2 regions of the Arthrobacter sp. UYCu723 genome follow, and region 2 is predicted to be linked to the other one. Evidence: riboswitches for the same ligand, from Rfam matches in the RefSeq annotation. Region 2 holds a riboswitch; the other holds the start of a gene.
What was found. Region 2 has a riboswitch for glycine ahead of gcvP (aminomethyl-transferring glycine dehydrogenase). Riboswitches for the same ligand answer to the same signal wherever they lie in the genome.

Region 1 (3,404 bases), 450 kb from region 2:
AAGACGTATCCCATGAGCAGGCCGAAGCCGATCAGGGCCAGCGGCGCCGGGGCGGGGCCATGGGTGGCCAGATCCTTGATGCCATAGACCACCGGCACCATTACCAGGAGGGACAGGACGATGCTGGGCACGTCCACCCGGCCGGGATTCGGATCGCGCGATTCCGGGATCAGGATGGGCCCGAGCGCCAGCAGCGGCAGGATGATCGGCACAGCGACGAGCAGGACGGCGCCCCACCAGAAGTGCTCCACGAGCCAGCCGCCGAAGATCGGGCCCAGGGCGGCGCCGCCGGAGAAACCCGCAGCCCAGATGGCCACGGCCAGCCGGCGCCGGTTCGGCTCCGGGAAGATGTTGCGGATCAGGGACAGGGTGGACGGCATCAGCATCGCGCCGAAGAAGCCCAGCCCCGCCCGTCCGGCGATCAGCCATTCGGCGCTGGGCGCGAAGGCGGTGACAGCCGAGACCGCCGCGAAGCCCGTGCTGCCGATGAAAAGGAGCCTGCGGCGTCCGATCCGGTCGCCCAGGCTGCCCATGGCCACGAGCAGCCCGGCCAGGACCAGGGGATAAGCATCCACAATCCACAGCAGCTGCACCCCGGAGGCGTCCAGGCCGCGGGCGATGGCGGGCAGCGCAAAGGTGAGCGCCGTGTTGTCCACCGCGACCAGCAGCACCGGGAACATCAGCAGCGACAGCGCCAGCCAGTCGCGCCACGGCGCCCGCGGGGCGGATGCCGGCGTTGTGGCGGTGGCTGCAGGAATCGATGTAGTCCTCATAATTAATAACTATACCGTCCAGACGGTACAGTTAAGAAATTCCGGACCGGACAGGCATGATGGGACCCATGCCCAGAAAACCCGTCGCCCGCGAAGCCGTCCTTGACGCCTTCGAATCCCTGCTCATCGAAGAGGGCGAACGTGCCGCCACGCTGGACGCCGTCGCCAGGCGGGCCGGGGTCTCCAAGGGGGGACTGCTGTACCACTTCCCGAGCAAGGAAGCCATGGTTTCCGTGCTGCTGGAGCGGCTCGACCGGCTCCTCGGCGAGGACCTCGGGAGGATGGCCGCCGCGCCGGAAGGGGCTGCCGCATACTTCATCAAATCCTCGGTCTGGGCGGACACCCCGATGGACCGCGTGTTCGTCGCCGCCACCCGGCTGGCCGAAGTGGCCCACGAAGAAACACTGCAGCGCATTGCCGCCGCCCAGGCGGGCTGGCTGGAACTGCTCGCTGCCGACGTCGGGCCGGGCATGGCCAAGGCGGTGCTCTACATGGGCGACGGGCTCTACTTCAACGCGATGCTGGCCCGAGGACCGGGCGGACCGCTCCCGCAGGTCAGCGGGGATGTCGCGAGCCTGCTGGCCGCCGTCGAACGGCTGCGTGGCTGAGCCGGACGGCCGGGCAACTCCCGTCCGCCGAGGTCGCCGGAAGCGCGCGGGGTCGCCGTAATTTCGGGATTTTCCGGCGAATCCGCAGTCTTCCCGCGATGTCGCGTCCGACGGCGGTCCTGGGGCGTAACTCTCGCCTGGGTCCGGTCATTGGTTTGCGGACGCGCGCCCGCCATAGGACAATGGGAGCTGTGACTGTTGTCACGAGCAATTGAATATGCCTTTGATCTGCGGCGGGAGAGTTCTGCTTGTAGGTACAAGCGGGCGCCGTAGGAGCAAACCCTCCCCAGGAATCTCTCAGGCCCATGTACCGCCGCGGCAAGGCGACTCTGGAAAGTAGCAGGCTGTCCTCTGACATGCTGTGCTCACCGACGGTGCAAGCGGAGCCCTGCGAACGCGCGGCTGCGCGGAAACTCTCAGGTCCAATACAGAGCGGGGAGGAACCCGAATCAATGTGGCGTACCCTGCGCCGCCTTAGTTATGGAGTTCCTTGTGACTGTTACCCCAGCCTCCACGTCCTTCGTTGACCGGCACATCGGCGCCCGCCGCCAGTCCGACGTCGACGCCATGCTGAAGGCTGTCGGCTACGACACCGTCGATGCGCTGGTGGACACCGCCGTTCCGAAAGACATCCGGCAGGATTCGCCGCTGGCGCTCGGCGAAGCCCTCAGCGAAGTCGAGGTCCTCGCCGAACTGCGCAAGTTGGCCGGCAAAAACAAGACCGCGGTCCAGATGATCGGCCAGGGCTACTACGACACCCTGACCCCGGCCGTCATCCGCCGGAACATCCTCGAGGCGCCCGCCTGGTACACGGCGTACACGCCCTACCAGCCCGAAATCTCGCAGGGCCGGCTTGAGGCGCTGCTGAACTTCCAGACCATGGTCCAGGACCTCGTCGGCCTGCCGATCGCCAACGCCTCCCTGCTCGACGAAGCCACCGCCGTCGCCGAAGCCGTGCTGATGATGCGCAGGGCAAACAAGAACAAGACCGCCCACGACGGCAAAACCGTCCTCGACGCCGACTGCCTGCCGCAGACCATCGCGATCGTGAGGGGCCGCGCCGAAGCGCTCGGCTTCGAGGTCGAGATCGCCGATCTTTCCAAGGGCCTGCCCGACGGCGTCATCAACGGCGTCGTCCTCCAGCAGCCCGGCGTCTCCGGCCGTGTGTTCGACCACACCGCCGTGATCGCGGACGCCAAGGCACGCGGCGCGCTCGTCACCGTCGCAGCCGACCTGCTGTCCCTGACCCTCATTACCCCTCCGGGTGAGCAGGGCGCCGATATCGCCGTCGGCTCCGCCCAGCGCTTCGGCGTCCCGCTGTTCTTCGGTGGTCCGCACGCCGCCTACATGGCCGTCCAGAAGGGCCTGGAGCGGTCCATGCCCGGCCGCCTCGTGGGAGTGTCCAAGGACAACGCCGGCGTCCCGGCCTACCGCCTGGCGCTGCAGACCCGCGAGCAGCACATCCGCCGCGAGAAGGCGACGTCCAATATCTGCACCGCCCAGGCGCTGCTGGCGATCGTGTCCTCCTTCTATGCCGTCTACCACGGCCCGGACGGGCTGAAGGCGATCGCCGAGACCACCCACGGCCACGCCAGGACCATCGCCGCCTCGCTGAAGGCCGCCGGCCTGGACGTGCTGCACACGTCCTTCTTCGACACCGTCACCGTCTCCGTCCCCGGCAAGGCCGCGAACATCATTGCCGCCGCCGAGGCTAAGGGGATCAACCTGCGCGTCATCGACGCGGACACGGTCGGGATCTCCGCCGATGAGGCCACGACGGCGGCCATTGTCGCCGACGTCGTCGCCGCCTTCGGCGCGACTGTCACAGACACTAACTCAGACGCAGAATCCGGCGATGACTCAGACACTGACTCAGGTGACGATTCCGCTTTCGGCCTGGACACCGCCGTCGAGCGCACCTCCGACTACCTCCAGCACCCGGTGTTCAACACCCACCGCTCCGAGACGCAGCTGCTGCGCTACATCCGCCGGCTCTCGGACCGTGACCTCGCGCTGGACCGCA
Region 2 (3,404 bases):
GTTGCAGAGCCAACCGGACCGGCGCCAAAGGCGACGGCTACCGCGGAGAGGATCTCCGGCGTCGTGGTCTCGTCAATGGAGACACCCACCGTGTCCGCGTCGATGGAGCGCAGGTTGATGCCGCGGGCTTCCGCCGCGGCGATGACCTTCTTGGCCTTGCCCGGGACGCGGACGGTGATGGTGTCGAAGAAGGACTCGGAAACGAGTTCGCGGCCGGCCGTCTTCAGCGTGGTGGCGAGGGTGCGGGCGTTGCCGTGGACGGTCTCGGCGATGGCCAACAGGCCTTCGGGGCCATGGTAGACGGCGTACATCGAGGAGACGATGGCCAGCAGTGCCTGCGCGGTGCAGATGTTGGAGGTGGCCTTCTCGCGGCGGATGTGCTGCTCGCGGGTCTGCAGGGCCAGACGGTAGGCGGGGATGCCGGTGTTGTCCTTGGAGACGCCGACGATGCGGCCCGGGAGGGTGCGCTCCATGCCTTCACGGACGGCCATGTAGGCGGCGTGCGGGCCGCCGAAGAACAGTGGAACACCCAGGCGCTGCGCGGTTCCGACGGCGATGTCCGCGCCCTGCTCACCCGGAGGGGTGATCAGGGTCAGGGCCAGCAGGTCCGCTGCGACCGTGACCAGCGCGCCGCGTTCCTTGGCGGCGGCAATCACGCCGGACTGGTCCCACACGCGGCCGGAAACGCCCGGCTGCTGCAGCACGATGCCGCTGATCTCGCCGTCGGGCAGGCCCTGGGAGAGGTCCGCGACCTCCACCTCGAAGCCAAGCGCCTCGGCGCGGCCCTTCACGATCGCGATGGTCTGCGGCAGCACATCGGCGTCCAGGACGGTCTTGCCGCCGGCAGCGGATTTGTTCTTGTTGGCGCGGCGCATCAGCAGCACGGCTTCTGCCACCGCGGTGGCTTCATCCAGCAGGGAAGCGTTGGCCACCGGGAGGCCTGTGAGGTCCTGGACCATGGTCTGGAAGTTCAGCAGGGCCTCGAGGCGGCCCTGGGAGATTTCCGGCTGGTACGGGGTGTAGGCGGTGTACCAGGCCGGGGCCTCGAGGATGTTGCGGCGGATCACCGGGGGCGTGACGGTGTCGTAGTAGCCCTGGCCGATCATCTGCACGGCCGTCTTGTTCTTTGAGGCCAGGCGGCGCAGCTCGGCAAGAACCTCAACCTCGCTCAGCGCGTTGTCCAGGCTGAGGGCGGTTTCCTGGCGGATCGAGTCGGGAACGGCAGTGTCCACCAGGCCATCAACGCTGTCGTAGCCGACAGCCTTGAGCATGGTGTCGATGTCGGCCTGGCGGCGGGCACCAATGTGACGGTCTGCAAACGTGGAAAGGGACGACTGAATCGTCATGAGGAACTCCATAATTCAGGTGGCACTAAGGGTGCCACGATGATTCGGGTTCCTCCCCGCTCTGTCTTGGACCTGAGAGATTCCGCAGACCCTGCTGTTACAGGGTGCCGCTTGCACCGTCGGTGAGTAAGGCCGGAGCCTTGCTGCTTTCCAGAGTTGCCTTGCCGCGGCGGTACATGGGCCTGAGAGATTCCTGGGGAGGATTTGCTCCTACGGCGCCTGCTGAATGTACCGGCAGGACTCTCCCGCCGCAGTTCATAAGCACGCATCACTCGTAAGTGACGCGCTTCACACACTAGCTGCTTTCCCGACTGCGTGCAAGAAAAATAAGTCATTTTTATCCGAGTGTGGTCCCTCTTGACATTGTCGAGTGACGGTGTTCACAATTGTCGCTGTGACTTCGGCAACGACGCCAGCCACCCTGATTCTCCGCTCCTGAGTCAACGGAAGCGGACTAAACAATCCCTGACGAAACTCCCGGATCCGGCCGAGTGATGCGTCACTCGAGGCCCGCCAGCGCTGCTGCACGCGTCGGCGCCGGCGTTTTTTGCGCCCATTTTGGCGCACTCCACCGCACACAGGAAAGAATCCATATGACGGAACTTCGTTCGACCCTCACTGCCGACGGAACAGCCCCAAGGCCTTCATCGCCCCCGCACCTTGCACGCTCGCTGAGCAACCGGCACATCCAGCTCCTGGCCATCGGCGGCGCCATCGGCACCGGCCTTTTCATGGGTTCCGGCAAGACCATTTCGGTGGCCGGGCCCTCCGTGATCTTCGTGTACATGATCATCGGCTTCATGCTGTTCTTCGTGATGCGGGCCATGGGCCAGCTGCTGCTGTCCAACCTGAACTACAAGTCCTTCAGCGACTTCGCCGGCGACCTCCTGGGCCCCTGGGCCGGCTTCTTCACCGGCTGGACCTACTGGTTCTGCTGGGTGGTCACCGGTGTGGCGGACGTGATCGCGATCGCCGGCTACGCCGAGCAGCTGTGGCCGGGCATCCAGCTCTGGGTCCCGGGCGTTGCCACCATCATCATCCTGCTCCTGCTGAACCTGCCCACCGTGAAGGCCTTCGGCGAGACCGAATTCTGGTTTGCGCTCATCAAGATCGTGGCCATCGTGGCGCTGATTGTGGTGGGCCTGGTGATGATCTTCACCGGCTTCCAGTCCAACGCCGGCACCGCCAGCTTCACCAACCTCTGGAGCCACGGCGGCTTCTTCCCCAAGGAATTCATGGGCTTCGTGGCCGGTTTCCAGATCGCCGTGTTCGCGTTCGTGGGCATTGAACTCGTGGGCACCGCCGCGGCCGAAACGAAGAACCCGGAGCACAACCTGCCCCGCGCCATCAACGCCATCCCGCTGCGCGTCATGCTCTTCTACGTCGGCGCCCTGATCATCCTGATGTCCGTCACCCCGTGGACCGAGTTCCAGGCCGGCCACAGCCCGTTCATCGGCATGTTCTCGCTGGCCGGGCTGGGCATCGCAGCGACCGTGGTGAACCTCGTGGTGCTGACGTCCGCGATGTCCTCCGCCAACTCGGGCATCTATTCCACCTCGCGGATGGTGTTCGGGCTGGCCAACGACGGCGACGCCCCCAAGCTCTTCGGCCGCCTCTCCACCCGCAAGGTCCCGCAGAACGCCCTGTTCCTCTCCTGCGTGCTGCTGCTCGCCGGCGTGGCCCTGCTCTACGCGGGCAAGGACGTCGGCGTCGCGTTCGACATGGTCACCACCGTGTCCGCCGTCTGCTTCATGTTCGTCTGGTCCATCATCCTGGCCAGCTACCTCGTGTTCCGGAAGCGCCGCCCCGAACTGCACCAGGCCTCACCGTTCAAGATGCCCGGCGGCATCCCCATGGTCTGGGTGGTCTTCGCGTTCTTCGCGTTCCTGATCTGGGCCCTGACCACCCAGCCGGACACCCTCACCGCGCTGCTGGTCACGCCGATCTGGTTCGCCATCCTGGGCGGAGCCTACGCCGTGGTCCGCAAGTCTCCGCTGCACCAGGCCCGCGTGGCCGAGTGGAAGGCCATGGCAGAGTCGGAAACCCTGGCCGCGGAAG

Region 1: another riboswitch for glycine. It lies ahead of gcvP (aminomethyl-transferring glycine dehydrogenase); the one in region 2 lies ahead of gcvP (aminomethyl-transferring glycine dehydrogenase).

The regions. Positions count from the first base shown of each region.
Region 1 covers NZ_JBSSBW010000001.1:897,299-900,702, reverse strand. Annotated here, with positions in the region: gene ACVWZ8_RS04000 (MFS transporter) at 1-773, opposite strand, end outside; gene ACVWZ8_RS03995 (TetR/AcrR family transcriptional regulator) at 842-1,381, shown strand; glycine riboswitch at 1,606-1,704, shown strand; glycine riboswitch at 1,706-1,822, shown strand; gene gcvP (aminomethyl-transferring glycine dehydrogenase) at 1,862-3,404, shown strand, end outside.
Region 2 covers NZ_JBSSBW010000001.1:1,350,507-1,353,910, reverse strand. Annotated here, with positions in the region: gene gcvP (aminomethyl-transferring glycine dehydrogenase) at 1-1,358, opposite strand, end outside; glycine riboswitch at 1,398-1,505, opposite strand; glycine riboswitch at 1,507-1,604, opposite strand; gene ACVWZ8_RS06265 (amino acid permease) at 1,940-3,404, shown strand, end outside.